One region of the Bradyrhizobium sp. USDA 4474 genome, then DNA from elsewhere that is predicted to be linked to it. Evidence: predicted binding sites of a transcription regulator. Region 1 holds the regulator's gene; each other region holds the start of a gene.
The links. The regulator PhoB, encoded in region 1, activates phosphate uptake and scavenging genes when phosphate is short. The targets are predictions, from matches to a motif close to TGTCATNNANCTGTCAT.
Positions count from the first base shown of each region.

Region 2: ugpB (sn-glycerol-3-phosphate ABC transporter substrate-binding protein UgpB) is a predicted target of PhoB. The motif match lies at 2,049-2,065, and genes of this name have one in related genera.
Region 3: ACVW16_RS01955 (glycerophosphodiester phosphodiesterase family protein) is a predicted target of PhoB. The motif match lies at 1,951-1,967, and genes of this name have one in related genera.
Region 4: phnF (phosphonate metabolism transcriptional regulator PhnF) is a predicted target of PhoB. The motif match lies at 2,212-2,228, and genes of this name have one in related genera.

Region 1 is NZ_JBSRZJ010000002.1:2,930,869-2,934,691, reverse strand. Features, by position in the region: gene pstB (phosphate ABC transporter ATP-binding protein PstB) at 1-204, shown strand, start outside; gene phoU (phosphate signaling complex protein PhoU) at 216-932, shown strand; gene phoB (phosphate regulon transcriptional regulator PhoB) at 955-1,662, shown strand; gene ACVW16_RS15715 (GcrA family cell cycle regulator) at 1,763-2,275, opposite strand; gene ACVW16_RS15710 (acetylornithine transaminase) at 2,730-3,823, shown strand, end outside.
Region 2 is NZ_JBSRZJ010000002.1:3,479,320-3,483,142, forward strand. Features, by position in the region: gene ugpA (sn-glycerol-3-phosphate ABC transporter permease UgpA) at 1-630, opposite strand, end outside; gene ugpB (sn-glycerol-3-phosphate ABC transporter substrate-binding protein UgpB) at 679-1,995, opposite strand; gene ACVW16_RS18370 (CaiB/BaiF CoA transferase family protein) at 2,340-3,542, opposite strand; gene ACVW16_RS18375 (organic hydroperoxide resistance protein) at 3,729-3,823, opposite strand, start outside.
Region 3 is NZ_JBSRZJ010000002.1:58,579-62,401, forward strand. Features, by position in the region: gene pdhA (pyruvate dehydrogenase (acetyl-transferring) E1 component subunit alpha) at 1-249, opposite strand, end outside; gene ACVW16_RS01955 (glycerophosphodiester phosphodiesterase family protein) at 504-1,883, opposite strand; gene ACVW16_RS01960 (FtsB family cell division protein) at 2,048-2,365, opposite strand; gene ACVW16_RS01965 (NADPH-dependent FMN reductase) at 2,474-3,025, opposite strand; gene ACVW16_RS01970 (zinc-binding dehydrogenase) at 3,289-3,823, opposite strand, start outside.
Region 4 is NZ_JBSRZJ010000002.1:3,997,553-4,001,375, reverse strand. Features, by position in the region: gene ACVW16_RS20780 (carbon-phosphorus lyase complex subunit PhnI) at 1-1,072, opposite strand, end outside; gene phnH (phosphonate C-P lyase system protein PhnH) at 1,077-1,685, opposite strand; gene phnG (phosphonate C-P lyase system protein PhnG) at 1,690-2,154, opposite strand; gene phnF (phosphonate metabolism transcriptional regulator PhnF) at 2,263-2,991, shown strand; gene phnE (phosphonate ABC transporter, permease protein PhnE) at 2,999-3,823, opposite strand, start outside.

The DNA of each region.
Region 1 (3,823 bases):
AAGGTCGAGGAGCTGATCCAGGAACTGTCCGAGAATTACACGATCGCGATCGTCACCCACAACATGCAGCAGGCGGCGCGCGTCTCCGACAAGACCGCCTTCATGTATCTCGGCGAGTTGATCGAGTTCGACGACACCAGCAAGATCTTCACGTCGCCGACCGACCGGCGCACGCAGGATTACATTACCGGCCGGTTCGGCTGAGGAGACAGGACATGGGTTCTGAACATACCGCAAAGGCTTTCGATACCGACCTCCAGGAGCTCACCCGGTCGGTCGCGGAAATGGGCGGCCTCGCCGAGCGGATGATCGTCGATTCCGTCGACGCGCTGATCCGTCGCGACGTCGCGCTCGGCCAGCGCGTGGTCATCACCGACGCCGAGATCGACGCGCTTCAAAGGCGGATCGAGGAGCACGCCGTGCTCACCATCGCCCGCCGCCAGCCGATGGCGATCGATCTGCGCGAGATCGTCGGCGCCATGCGCGTCGCGACCGATCTCGAGCGGATCGGCGACCTCGCCAAGAACATGGGCAAACGCGTCGCGGCGCTTGAGACGGATTTCCATCCGCTCAAGCTGTTCCGTGGCCTCGAGCACATGACCGACCTCGTGCAGCAACAGGTCAAGTCGGTGCTGGATGCCTATGCCGCGCATGATCTGCCGGCGGCGATGGTGGTGTGGAAGGGCGACGAGGAGGTCGACGCCATCTGCACCTCGCTGTTCCGCGAGCTCCTCACCTACATGATGGAGGATCCGCGCAACATCTCGTTCTGCATCCATCTGATGTTCTGCGCCAAGAACATCGAGCGGATCGGCGACCACGCCACCAACATTGCCGAGACCGTGTTCTACATGATCGAAGGCCAGGCCATCACCGACAAGCGACCGAAGGGCGACATGACGACCTTCGCAACCACCGTCCCCAACACCTGAATCCTCAAGGAGCGACGACCCCATGGGCGCACGCATTATGGTGGTTGAAGACGAAGAAGCTCTCACCGAGCTGCTTCGCTACAATCTCGAAGGCGACGGTTATGACGTCGAGACGGTGATGCGCGGCGACGACGCCGACACCCGTCTCAAGGAGCACATTCCCGATCTGATCGTGCTCGACTGGATGCTGCCGGGCCTGTCCGGTATCGAGCTGTGCCGCCGGTTGCGGACGCGGTCCGACACCAAGCAGCTGCCGATCATCATGCTCACCGCGCGCGGCGAGGAGAGCGAGCGGGTGCGCGGCCTCGCCACCGGCGCCGACGATTACATCGTCAAGCCGTTCTCCGTGCCTGAGCTGTTGGCGCGGGTGAAAGGACTGCTGCGGCGTGCAAGCCCCGAGCGGCTCGCAACCGTGCTGGCTTTCGGCGACATCGAGCTCGACCGCGAAAAGCGTCGCGTGGCGCGCTCGGGCCGGCCGATCGACCTCGGCCCGACCGAATATCGCCTGCTGGAGTTCTTCCTGGAGCATCCCGGCCGCGTGTTCTCGCGCGAGCAGTTGCTCGACAGCGTCTGGGGCCGCGACATCTACATCGACGAGCGGACCGTCGACGTGCATATCGGCCGCCTGCGCAAGCTCCTCAATCTCGGCCGCGAGCAGGACCCGATCCGCACCGTCCGTGGCGCCGGCTACGCGCTCGACGACCGCTTCGCGAAGGCCGAGCAGGCCTGAGCACGGTGACATGCAAGCAAAATAAAAAGCGCGCCCTGGGGCGCGCTTTTTTATGTCTCGATCGTCGCAGGTACCGGGACGCTGTCGTCTGGAGCCATGCTCAGCGCGGACCCGGCTTCGCCGGCGCGCGGCGACGATCGGCCGCCGGCTGATACGCGACCCGCGAGTGCTGGGCGCAATAGGGCAGGCCGGAGAGCGCCTTGCCGCCGCAGAAGAAGAAGTCCGCGCTCGAGGGATCGCCGACCGGCCAGTGGCAGGTGGCCTCGTTCAATTCGAGCAGCGACAGCCGCTGGCTCATCGGCACCACGTTGTCGAAGGTCACAGGTTCAGCCTCGACCTCGACCTCGAAGGCCTGGGCGAGTGCGGTGTTGCCCCGCGAGATCGGGCGGCTCACGCGCATCATGTGCTGCGCGGGACGCGCCTTGCGCGGCCGGGGAGCTGCCGAAGACGGGCTCTTGGCGCGGCCGGACAGGCCGAGCCTGTGTACCTTGCCGATCACGGCGTTGCGGGTGACATTCCCAAGCTCAGCGGCAATCTGGCTGGCCGAAAGTCCGGCCTCCCAGAGCTTTTTCAGCTGTTCGACGCGATCGTCGGACCAAGTCAAAACGGTCATGGCACCCTTTCCTTCACCGCGCGCCGCCATCTGCGGGGCCGCACGACGAATGCGTAAGCTTCGAAAAACCCGTGCCGCCAGAATCCCTTAAGGCTCGCCGGGCGCAATCAGACGCCCGAACGTTTACGCCGGTACAAGAGGACTTTTGGGATCAGAACCGCTGCACGAGATGTCGTATCTGACAAGCCGAACGCTACAATATGGCGTGACTCACGCGCAAGAGTCCGGCGACTCGCTTCCACATGTTCCGTGGCGAATATCCCGCAAAATCGCCACCGCAAGACTACGGATTCAGCATGTCGCGAGGCGTTCGGGCGGCATTGACACCCGTTTCACCAGGCCTAAAATGGTGACGCGTGCCGCCCTTAAAAGGCGGCACGTTTCGTTTTCAGGCTGGTCAATGGTGCGTTGCGCAATGCACGCCCACACCGTCCGCAACATTCAAGTGGCCGTCATGACTAACAGCGCAGCGCCGCATTTGCTCCCCGTTTTCGCCAGGGCCGATCTCGGTTTTGAGCGCGGTGAAGGCGTTTGGTTGATCGCAACCAATGGCGATCGGTATCTCGATTTCACCTCGGGCGTCGCCGTGAATGCGCTCGGACATGCCCATCCCGCGCTGGTCAAGGCGCTGCAGGAGCAGGCCACCAAGCTCTGGCACATGTCGAACCTGTTCCAGAGCCCGGATGGCGAGAAGCTCGCCGCGCGTCTGTGCAACGAGAGTTTTGCCGACTTCGTGTTCTTCTGTAATTCCGGCGCCGAGGCGCTGGAGGGCGTGATCAAGCTGGTCCGCCATCATCACTTCTCCAAGGGCCATCCCGAGCGCTATCGCATCGTCACCTTCGAAGGCGCTTTCCATGGCCGCACGCTGGCGACGCTGGCCGCGACCGGATCGGCAAAATATCTCGAAGGCTTCGGGCCGCCGATGGACGGTTTCGACCAGGTGCCGCATGGCGACATCGAGGCCGTGAAGAAGGCGATCGGGCCACACACCGCCGGCATCCTGATCGAGCCGATCCAGGGTGAGGGCGGCGTGCGCTCTGCGACACCGTCTTTCCTCAAGGCGCTGCGTCAGCTCTGCGACGAGAAGGGCTTGCTGCTCGCCTTCGACGAAGTGCAGACCGGCATGGGCCGCACCGGCGACCTGTTTGCCCATCGGCGCACCGGCGTCACGCCTGACGTGATGTCGCTCGCCAAGGCGCTCGGCGGTGGCTTCCCGATCGGCGCGGTGCTGGCAACGGGGGATGCAGCCTCCGGCATGGGACCCGGCTCGCACGGCTCGACCTTCGGCGGCAATCCGCTGGCGATCGCAGCTGCAAACGCCGTGCTCGATGTCATGCTCAAGCCCGGCTTCTTCGACCACGTGCAGAAGATGTCGCTGCTCCTGAAGCAGAAACTCGCTTCCGTGATCGACCGTCACCCCGATATCCTCAGCGAAGTCCGCGGCGAGGGGCTCTTGATCGGCATCAAGGCCGTGGTGCCCTCAGGCGATCTGGTTGCGGCCTTGCGCAACGAAAAACTGCTCACCGTCGGCGCCGGCGACAATGTCGT
Region 2 (3,823 bases), 550 kb from region 1:
CAGCAGCGGAAATGTCACGGTCCAGAACCGCCGCATCGGGCGCGCACCGTCGATTGCGGCGGCCTCGAACACGCTCTTCGGGATGGCCTGCAGCCCGGCGAGGAAGAACAGGAAATTATAGGAGATCTGCTTCCAGGCCGCGGCGACGATGATTAGCGCCGCAGCCTGATTGCCGTCGAGGAGCGGATTCCAGTCAATCCCGGCGGCGCGCAGATAACGCGAGATCACGCCGAGCGAGGGATGCAGCATGAAGATCCAGAGCACGCCGACGACCGGCGGCGCCACCGCGTAGGGCCAGATGAGCAGCGTGCGGTAGAGCATCACACCGCGCAGCGGCTTGTCCGCCATGACGGCGAGCAGCAGCGCAAACGACAGCGACGACACCGCGATCGCGAACGAGAAGAAGAAGGTCCGGACGATGGACTCGAAATAGGCGGGGTCCTTGAACAGCTCGATGTAATTATCGAACCAGACGAAGCTCGTTGATAGACCGAAGGCATCCTGCAGCAGGAAGGACTGCATTACCGCTTGCAGCGCCGGCCAATAGAAGAAAATCAGGACGACGGCGAGTTGCGGGGCAACCAGCACGTAGGGCAATAGCTTTGATTTGAAAATGGCTTGCTTTTGCATGATCTGAGCCGAGTGGCAGGCCGGCGTCCCGGCCCGCCACTCATCGCCTCACTTGACGGCGGTCTTTTCGAACTGGCGCAGCATCGTGTTGCCGCGCTCGACGGCGGCGTCCAGCGCCTGCTTGGCGGTCTTCTTGCCGGCGAGCGCCTGCTCGATCTCTTCCGCCCAGACATCGCGAAGCTGCACCATGTTGCCGAGCCGCAGGCCGCGGGAGTTCTCGGTCGGCTCCTTGTTGGTCAGCTCGAGCAGCGGCGTCTCGAGATAGGGCTGGTCCTTGTAGAAACCTTCGGCCTTGGCCTTCTCATAGGCCGCCTTGGTGATCGGGAGATAGCCCGAGGCCTTGTGTATCCAGACCTGGCGATCGGTGTCCGACAGGAAGGTCAGGAATTTCGCCACGCCCTTGTATTCGTCGGCCGATTTGCCGCCCATGATCCAGAGCGAAGCGCCGCCGATGATGGAGTTCTGCGGTGCGTCCTTGACGTCGAGATAATAGGGCATCGGCGCGGCCGTGAAGTTGAACTTGGCCTGCGCCTTGATGTTGGCGAACAAGGACGAGGAGCTCAGGAAGATCGGGCACTCGCCGGAGGTGAAGCGGCCTTCGCCGGTGTTGGTGCGCCCGGCATAGTCATAGGTCTTGTCCTTCTGCAGCTCGATCAGTTTCTCCAGATGCCTGATCTGGACCGGCCCGTTGAACTTCAGCACGGTGTCGAAGCCGTCAAGGCCATTGGCCTTGCTGGCGAGCGGCACGTTGTGCCAGGCCGACAGCTGCTCGAGATTGACCCAGGTGACCCACGCGTTCGAGAACCCGCAGGTCGGATGGCCGTTGTCGTGCAGCTTCTTGGCCGCCTCGAAGGTCTCAGGCCAGGTCTTCGGGATCTCGACATTGGCCTTCTTGAGTTCGTCCAGGTTGACCCACATGACTGTCGACGACGAGTTGAAGGGGAATGACAGCATCTCGCCCTTCGAGGTCGAGTAGTAGCCGGTGATCGCCGGCAGGTAGATCTTGGGATCGAATTTCTCGCCGGCGTCGGCCATCAGCTTGTAGACCGGCTTCACTGCACCGGTCGCAGCCATCATGGTCGCGGTGCCGACTTCGAACACCTGCATGATGTGCGGGGCGTTGCCCGCGCGGAATGCCGCGATGCCGGCGTTCATCGTATCAGGGTAGCTGCCCTTGTACGTCGGGATGACCTTGTAGTCGCTCTGCGATGCATTGAAGTCATTGGCGAGCTTGACGATGACGTCGTTGTTCGCGCCGGTCATGGCGTGCCACCACTGGATTTCAGTGACGGCAAGCGCCGGCGAGACGCCCATGCCAACCGTGACTGCAAATGCGGCAGCCGCTCCAAAATGTCGAAGAGCCATCTAGAAAACCTCCCTCAGGCGTCAAAAACAAGCGCTTGCGCTAGCAGCGCCACATGACGTTCACATGACTGTGTAAGCGGCCGAAACGAAAGCGGCAAGCGCTGCAGAAGGGAAGCCATCAAATAGGCGAAGAGGCGGATGGGCAGCCTCCTCCGTTCGCAGTGCACATGCGTGCATGCGCCGCACTGCGGCATTGGATGACGTGAGTCGAAATCGAGCAGCTCGAAAACCTCTCCCGCTTGCGGGAGAGGTCGGTGCGAAGCGCTGGGTGAGGGCTTTCTCCTCAAGGGAATGTCCCGCTGCGGCGAGACCCTCTCCCGCGCGCGGGAGAGGGAGCGCACCACTCAGCGCTTGCGCTCGGACCCGCAGACCGTGCCCTTCTCGACCATCGCGCCGATCTCTGCCTTTGAGTAGCCGAACTCGGCCAGCACCTCCCGGGCGTGCTCGCTGAATTTCGGCGGCAGGCGGCGCAGGCTCGGCTTGCTGCGATCGAGCCGGATCGGCGAAGCCACGCCCTTGTACCAGTCCTTCTCGATGACATCGCCGCGCGCGATCGTGTGCGGGTTGGTCAACGCCTGGTCGATCCTCTGCACGGGACCCGCGGGCAGGCCGGCCGCGAGCAGGCGATTGCACAGCGGCTCGGCCTCGTGCTGGCTGAACACGGCGGCAAGCTCGGCGCGCAGCGCCTCGCGATTGGCGATGCGGTCCTTGTTGCGGGCGAAGCGCGGATCGGTGCCGAGCTCCACCTTGCCGATCTCCTTACAGAGCTTGCGGAACGTGCCGTCATTGCCGACGCCGATGAAGATGTCGTCGGTCTTGGTCGGGAAGATCGCGTAAGGCACGAGGTTGGGATGCTCGTTGCCCGTGAGCGAGGGCGGCTTGCCATGCATGAAATAATTCGCGGTGTGCGGATGCATGATGGCAAGGCCCGTTTCGTACAGCGTCGTCTCCAGGAACTGGCCTTTGCCCGAGCGCTGCCGCTCCGACAGCGCCATCAGGATGCCGATTGCGGCATAGAGCCCGGTGGTGATGTCGACCAAGGGCACGCCGATCCGCATCGGGCCGCTCTCTTGCGAGCCGGTGGCGGCGATCATGCCGGTCATGGCCTGGATGATGGCATCATAGCCGGGATTGCCGCCGCGCGGGCCGTCGGCGCCGAAGCCGCAGATCCGGCAATGCACGAGGCGCGGGAATTTCTGGCTGAGCACATCGTTGCCGATGCCCCATTTCTCCAGCGTGCCCGGCTTGAAATTCTCGATCAGGACGTCGGCCGTCTCCAGCATCCTGAGCAGCACGACGCGGCCACCTTCGGAGGCGAGGTCGAGGCCGATCGAGCGCTTGTTTCTGTTAATGCCGACGAAATAAGCGGCGTCCTCCTCGTGGAAGGGAGGGCCCCAGTCGCGCACCTCGTCGCCTGCGGGCGGCTCGACCTTGATGACGTCGGCGCCATGGTCGGCGAGGATCTGGGTGCAGTAGGGGCCGCCGAGCACGCGCGTGAGATCGACGACGCGCAGTCCGCTCATTGCGCCCAAAACGGCTTCAGTCATGCCTTCACATCCCCTGTGTCGATGTTGGCCACAGGCCTAGCGAGGTTCGTGCGCCCCAGCAATGCCTCGCTGCGGAGGGGGATATGCACGCGCGCGCCGCATCCCGCGGCACGGCAAAAACGGGCGGAAGCGGCCGGCCCAAGGGACCTCGCGCGGGGATCCCGGGCCAGCCATTCCACCGTCGGATCAGACGACCGTCAGGCGGACGTCGACATTGCCGCGCGTCGCGTTGGAATACGGGCACACCTGATGCGCCTTCTCGACCAGCGCCTCGGCGTCCG
Region 3 (3,823 bases), 2.9 Mb from region 1:
GATGACCTGATCGCCCTCTTTCAGGGCCATCTGCATACCAACTACCACGGCCTCCTGGCCAATATAGAGATGGCAGAAGCCGCCGATCGCACCCATGCCGTAAAGCTGGCCGGCCTTCTCCTCGAAGCGCCTGATGAGGAGCATGTCGCGGAGCGCCTTCAACTCCTGCTCCCTGGTGAATTCCGGAGGCGAACCGCCGTTGGTCTTGTCGTGCTCAGCGCTTGCGGCGGCTTTCTTGGGTGCGGCCATGGGAATTCCGGGTCAGAGAAATCTAGGTCCTCTCTAACCCAACTCAATCGCGTGTGAAAGCACCGCAGCGGCATGGCGCGACTTTCATTATGCCGCACTGCAATGTGGCCGAAATTTTGCAAGACAATTGGTGCCGATCAGGCAACATTTGCTCAGGGCCGAAGGAAGCTCTGCATGCAGATGAGGCAACGAGATCGGACACGCATATCTCGGGGCGCCGTGCCCCGCGCGATGTCCGATTCGTATTGCCGGATTTACCAGCCCAACTCGCGCTGATACGCCGCGCGGGCGGCAACGCCAGTGGGCGTGAAATCAGTGAAGACGCCGTCGACACCGAGACGGAAGAATCTGAGATATTCCAGGGCCGGATCGGCGTGATAATCGGCCGCCAGATATTTCTTCTCGTTTCGGAACGTGAAGACATGCACGAACAGGCCGAGCTTGTGCGCGTCGGCGATCAGGCTGGTTGCCTCCTGCGTCGAAGCGTCCGGCGTCGATCCCCTATAGGGCGTGCCGTCGGCATTGGTATCCTTCCACGGCGCGACCTTGAGCGGAACGATATAGGCCTTCCACGGGCCGATGCCGTCGGCATAGGTCTTGATCTCGGCAAGCCCCTCGGGCGTCAGCATCGCATCGTAAAGGCGCGCGTCGCCTGAAACCGTCCAGTCGAACGGACGCGAATTGGTGATGTTGTCGAGCAGCACCTTGCCGGTTTTGAAATCGATGCCGTTACCGTCGATGAGCTGGACCTGCCGGGTCTGAAGACCATGGCTGCGCATATACTTCAGGCTGCCGGGCTCGAAGCTCTGGACCAGGATCGGAGCATCCTTGCTGTTGAGGCCGTTATCCCCAATGATCTTGATCAGCGCATCCTCGAGCGGATGGCTGCCCGGTGCGCCGCAGCCGTTTGCGATGGCCTGGGCATTATTCCAGGTCGGGTTCTTGGTTTCCGGATAGACCAGGATGGAGCGCCCGGTCTCCTTGCTCCTGGCCTTCGCGATGTCCAGAATGTCCTGGAAGCTGATCACGGGGAATTTGCCGTTGAAGACCTTGGGCCGCTCGTTGGCGGCATCATAAGTGGTACCGCCGATCCATTGCTTCAGCTCGGCCATGGTGAAGTCGGTGATCGACCAGTCGTCGGTGTGATCTTCGCCATCGACGATCAATGACTTCAGCACCGATTTGGGATCAGCGGGATCGGTGAGATCGACGAGGTAGTCGGCCGGTGTGCCTGTAGCCGCAGGCGCCTTGACACGCACACCGGGGACCGTGCGCTTGCGCGCCGCGACCGCCGGATTGGTCTTCGCCACTTCGGCAATGTTGGTGTTATCGCTCAGCCATGGATTGTGGCGCGCAACCAGGACGCAATCCTTGGTGAGGTGCAAATCCTCCTCGAGCGCGTCGGTCCCGAGCGCGGCTGCGAGGTCATACGACGGCTCGGTTTCTTCCGGCACCAGGCCGGGCACGCCACGATGACCGAGGATCAGCGGTGCCTTGCCATCGACGGTCAGGAAGGGTTTTGCACCTGAAGGCGCCGCCTGCGCCAAGGCCATCGACGGCAAAAGCAAGGCCAGCGCCACAGCGCCGAGGCGCGCTCCGACATGGATCTTCCGCTGCAAGGGATTGTTCGTCATGGCCGCGTCTCCGTCTGTGCCTGGCATCGCGTCGTCGCGATCGGGGCTGTCGTCTTGTCGCATTTCTCTAACAGACGGATGACGGCGGCCCATTCGACACAAGCAATGCACAAAGCGAATGCGCCGACCTTCGTCGCGCCGTCGTGACGTTGGTGTCGCAGCGCTCAGTTCTGCGGGATCATCCGAACGAGATCATGCGGATTGACGTAGTCGAGCTGGAACCGGGCCCGCTCGTCCAGCATGTCGGGGTCGATCTTTTCCGTGCGCAACAGCGAGACGCGCTGCTCGTTGCGGGCGCGCTCGCGCTTGAGCTGGGCAAGCTCGCTGGTCAACGCGATGATCTCCTGGTCGAGTTCCTGGCGGGCATTGAGGCCGTATTTGCCGGTATAGGCGTTGACGCCGAAATAGCCGACGATCGCGGCCGCCATCGCGTAGAGGGCGAGACCGGTCAGGATCGATTTGAGGCGCGCGCGGGAGACCATTTTGGCAAGATGGGCCAGCTTGGTTAAGGCAGTGCTAATTTGCCCCTGCCCGCGCCGCCAATCGTCATGCCCGGGGGCTTGTCGGGCATGACGCAGGCTCGAGCGGCCTCAGCCGTGGTGTTTGGCCACGTGCGCCGCAAAAGCGTCGACGTACGCCTGGAGCACGCCCTTCAGCGAATCCTTGGTCAGGTTGCCTTCGGCGTCAAAGGCGTCGCCGACCGCGTTCAGGTAGGTCTCGGGCTGCTGCATGATCGGGCCGGCGATCCCAGGCAGGATGTTCTGGAGCGTCTTGGCGGCGCTGACGCCACCGAGCGGGCCCGGCGAGTTGGAGACGATGCCGACCGGCTTGCCGTTGAATGAGCTCTTGCCATAGGGGCGCGAGGCGACATCGATGGCATTCTTCAGCACACCCGGGATGGCGCGGTTGTATTCCGGCGTGACGAAGATGACGCCGTCGGACTTCTGGAGCTTTTCGCGGAAGGCCAGCCAGTCGGCGGGCGGCGCGCCCTCGAGGTCCTGGTTGAAGAACGAGATGCCGGCGGGAGTGACGACCTCGAGCTTGAGTGAATCAGGCGCAAGCTTTGCGAGCGCGTTGGCGATCTTCAGCGAGAAGCTGTCCTTGCGCAGGCTGCCGGCGATCACGACGATGTTGTAGGCCATCAGATTATCCTTGGTTTTCCTTGAACCCTCGAGGGGGAAGTGCCGCGCGGCACTTAAGCGATCCGCACCATTGGATGCAAGTGCATGAACCGCTCCGATTTGGAAACGCTGCGTTTCGCGAAAGCAGATCGTCGGCCAACACAATGGGCCGCCACGCGGCGGCCCTCTCACTGCAAACGGATGAGGGCTTTCTTGTCAGCCCGAAGCGACCGCGAACGATGTGTGGCCGGCCGTATGGCCGGGCGTCCACCTGCGGCTGCAGATCACGACGATTTATTTGGATTGATGAGAAATTTCTCGCCGGTGGCACGTTTGGCGTACACTGCGATGTTGGCGGGATCGAGCGCCTCCTGAAGCGACACCACCTTGGTGTAGTGGCTGGCAAATGTCGTCTTCAGTTCGCTCACGACGCGCTGGCGCAGCCGCCCGATGTCGGCGGGTCCGATCTTCTGCAGGAACGGAGTGAGCAGCCAGCCGCCGACACCCCAGGCCATGCCGAAGCCGCGCGGCAGTTCGATGGGGTGCGTATCGAGCGCGCCATAGACATAGACCTGCTTGTGCACGCTGGAGCCGTAACGGCTGTATTCCTTCGCGGTCTTGTTGATCGCGACTTCCATGCAGTTGAGGATGTCGCCGGCGAGCTTGCCGCCGCCGATGGCATCGAAGGCGATGGTGGCGCCGGTCTCGACCAAGGCATTGGTGAGATCGTCGAGGAAATCAGGCTTGCTGGAATCGACGACATGCTTCGCGCCGATCCTCTTCAGGATCTCCGCCTGCTCCTGGCTGCGCACGATGTTC
Region 4 (3,823 bases), 1.1 Mb from region 1:
CAGAAGCTTCGGCGAATTCCTTGCGCAGCTTGCGCAACAGGCCGAGCTCGGATTGGAAGTCGACATAATGCGGCAGCTTCAGATGCTCGACGAAACCGGTCGCCTGGACGTTGTCCGAATGCGACATGATGAATTCTTCATCTTGCGCCGGAGCTCCGACCTCTTCGCCGAGCTCGCGGGCACGCAGCGCGCGGTCGACCAGTGCCATCGACATGGTCTTGCGCTCGCTCTGGCCGAAGGCCAGGCCATAGCCGCGGGTGAAGCACGGCGCTTCGTTCGCCGAGCCCTTGAACTGGTTGACCATCTGGCACTCGGTCAGCTCGATCGAACCGAGCGGCACGGCGAAGCCGACGTCCTCTGCTGCGAATTCGACCTCGACCTCGCCGAAGCGGATCTCACCGGCAAAGGGATGGTTGCGGCCATAGCCACGCTGGGTGGAGTAGCCCATCGCCAGCAGAAAGCCTTCGTCCCCACGCGCTAGATTTTGCAGGCGCAGATCGCGGTCCGCCGGAAAGTTCAGCGGCTCGCGGGTGAGATCACCGACGCTGGCGCCGTCTTCGGCCTGCGGCGAAGTCTCGATCAGCCCGTCACGACCGAGAATGTCGGTCACGCGCGGCGTCGGCGCCGTCGAGGCCTCGGCCAGGGCCGGCGCTTCCGGCACGAAGCCGCCGGCGAGCGAGGGATCGAGCAGGCGATGCGTATAGTCGAAGGTGGGGCCGAGGATCTGACCGCCGGGAATGTCCTTGAAGGTCGACGACACCCGCCGCTGCACCCTCATCGCGCCGGTGTCGACCGGTTCGCTGGCGCCCAAGCGCGGCAAGGTGGCGCGGAAGGCGCGAACCAGGAAGATCGCCTCGATCAGGTCGCCACGGGCCTGCTTGATCGCGAGCGCTGCGAGCTCGCGGTCATAGAGCGAACCTTCGCTCATGACGCGATCGACGGCGAGCCCAAGCTGCTCAGAGATCTGGTCGAGCGTGACTTCCGCAACGCTTTGGTCGCCGCGCCTGGCATTGGCGAGCAGGCGATGAGCGTTCTCGATGGCGCGTTCGCCACCCTTGACTGCGACATACATGCCTCTAGCCTCCCTTGCCCAGGACTCGCGTGGTGCGCGGGATCGCAGCCACGGCATCATCGGCGACCAGAAGCACGTCGATGCCACGCGGAAACAGGGTTTCGTTGCAACGAAGACGTTCGAACAGGTCGGGGGGCTTGATCGTGGCCTGAAGCGTCGCGGCACCGTCAATGCCGGGGCCACGCAGCTCGAAGCCCGGTCCTCGGTCCAGGCTTTCGACCTGGATGATCACCGTGGTCGAACGGTCAGGATATTCGTTGGTGCCGAGCGCGAAGCGCTCGAACGGGGGCAACGCACCGCCGTCACTGATCAGAGCGAACGCCGCGATCGAGGCATCCTGCACCACCGGCGCACCGCTGTGGAACTTGAGCCATTTCAGGACGTCGGGGCTTTCCGCCATCCGAGCATCGAGCCAGAGCGGCGTGTCATGATCGAACAGCGTCAGCGCGATCGCGGCGGTGCCACGCATCATCGTCTCAGGTGTTCCGGCCATCGGCAGGATGCGCTGGACCGAGCCCGGCCGCGCCATCGCATCCATGACCGAGCGAAAGGTCGATTGCGCCGACAAAACCTTGTCGGCGAACCCCGGCGGCAGTTCCGCAATCGTGGTCATGGCCTCACCCTTCACCGCGCACCATGGTGTAGAAATCAACCTTCGTCGCAGCGGTCTCTTCCGCCGCGCGCCTGCGTCTCGTCATAAGCTGCTCGCGCAGCGGCGCGATAACGTCGCGCTCGACGGCCGCGCCAAAATCGCGCGACTGCACCAGCGCGTCGCACAGCGCGATCAGCCGCGCCTTCTCGCCATCGCGCCCGAGCGTGTAGCCGAAGCCGACCTCGCCGCTCGCAAGCCGCACGGCGGCGCGCGACACCGTCGCCTCGCCGAGATTGAACGGCGCGCCATCCCCACCGATCCGGCCGCGCAACATCACCAGGCCGTTCTCCGGCGCGCGTAACTCCTGATGGCCGGGCAAGGAGATCATGCGCAGGCGGGCGGCGATCTCGCCCGCCTCCGCATGCGCCAGCACAGCCATGGCGGCCTGGCGCTGGGCTTGCTGGGTGTTGTGCTGGGTCACCGAATCCACCGACTCTTGTCGAACTCAAGTTGTCTATGATACTAGACAACTTGATACGGAAACGCCATGACCGTTTCGTGACAAACGTGTGATTTTCGGGCTAGGCTGATCGCCGACATGAGCATGCAGGACACCGCCTCTTCAGGCGTCGCGCTGTGGCGCCTCGTTGCCGACGGCATCGAGCGCGGCATCGCCGACGGCCGTCTTGCCATAGGCGACAAGCTGCCGGGCGAGATGGAGATCGCCGAAACCTATCGCGTCAACCGCCACACCGTGCGGCGCGCGCTGGCGGCGCTCGCCGAACGCGGCATCGTGCGTGCCGAGCGCGGCAGCGGAACCTATGTCGAGGCGCAGAAGCTCGCTTATCCCCTGCGCTCGCGCACGCGCTTCTCGGAGATCGTCGGCGCCGACGGCCGCGAGCCGCATGGAAGGATGATCGAGGCGTCGGAGGATGTCGCAACGCGGGAGCTCGCGCGGGAACTCGGATTGAAGACAGGCGCGCCGCTGGTCAGGATCGAAGCCATCCGCCTCGCCGATCGCAGGCCGATCTGCGTCTCCACCACCTGGCTGTCGGCAGAGTGGTTTCCCGACGCCGGCACGGTGTTTGCCGCCACGCGCTCGATGACGAAGATGCTCGAGCATTACGGTATCAGCGACTACCGCCGCGGCGCCACGAGGATCACGGCCGGCATCGTGGACGCGACCGACGCCGCGCGGCTCGATCTGCCGTTGGGGCGGCCGATCCTGGTGGTCGATGCGACGGATCTCGATCTCGGCGGCAAGCCGCTGCTGACCAAGCACTCGCGGTTTGCAGCCGAGCGGGTGGAGTTTCTGGTGGAGCCGTAGGGAAGGCTCAGGCTACGGCCCGCCCAATGATCGCAAAGCGCAGCTTGCCCGAGATGAAATCGATCGCGGCGACTGCGACCAGGATCATCAGGATCAGGAAGGATACCTTCTGCCATTCCAGCACGCGGATCTGCTCGGCGAGCTGGAGGCCGATGCCGCCGGCGCCGACGATGCCGATGATGGTTGCCGAGCGCGTGTTGGACTCGATGAAGTAGAGCACCTGGCCGGCGATGACAGGCAGCACCTGCGGCATCAAACCGAAGCGGATCTCGTGCAGCACGCCGCCGCCGGAGGCACGGATGCCCTCGACCTGCTTCTGGTCGGCGCCTTCGATCGCCTCCGAGAACAGCTTGCCGAAGGCGCCGAAATCCGACACCGCGATCGCGAGCACGCCGGCGAACGGGCCGAGCCCGACGACGTTGATCCAGACCAGCGCCCAGATCAGGGTGTCGACGCCGCGGATCGAATCGAGGAACCGCCGCACCGGGAAGCGGACCATTTCAGGCACGATATTACGCGCCGCAATCAGGCTGACCGGCAGCGCCATCAGTGCGGCCAGCGTGGTGCCGAGCAGCGCGATCGACAGCGTCTCGCCCAGCGCTTTCAGATAAAGCGGCAGCGACGAGCCGGGATCGGGCGGCATCATCATCATGCCGATCCAGCCGAGCTGGCTCAGCCCCGAGATGAAACGCGAGGGCGAGAAATCGAGATCGACCAGGCCGAACACGAAGATCGCTAGCGCAGCGAGCAGCATCATCGGCGTCGCCAGGCGCGACGACGCCGGGCGGTCGAAGACGTCGGGATAGCGCGCGCGGAACTCCGCAGTGTTCAC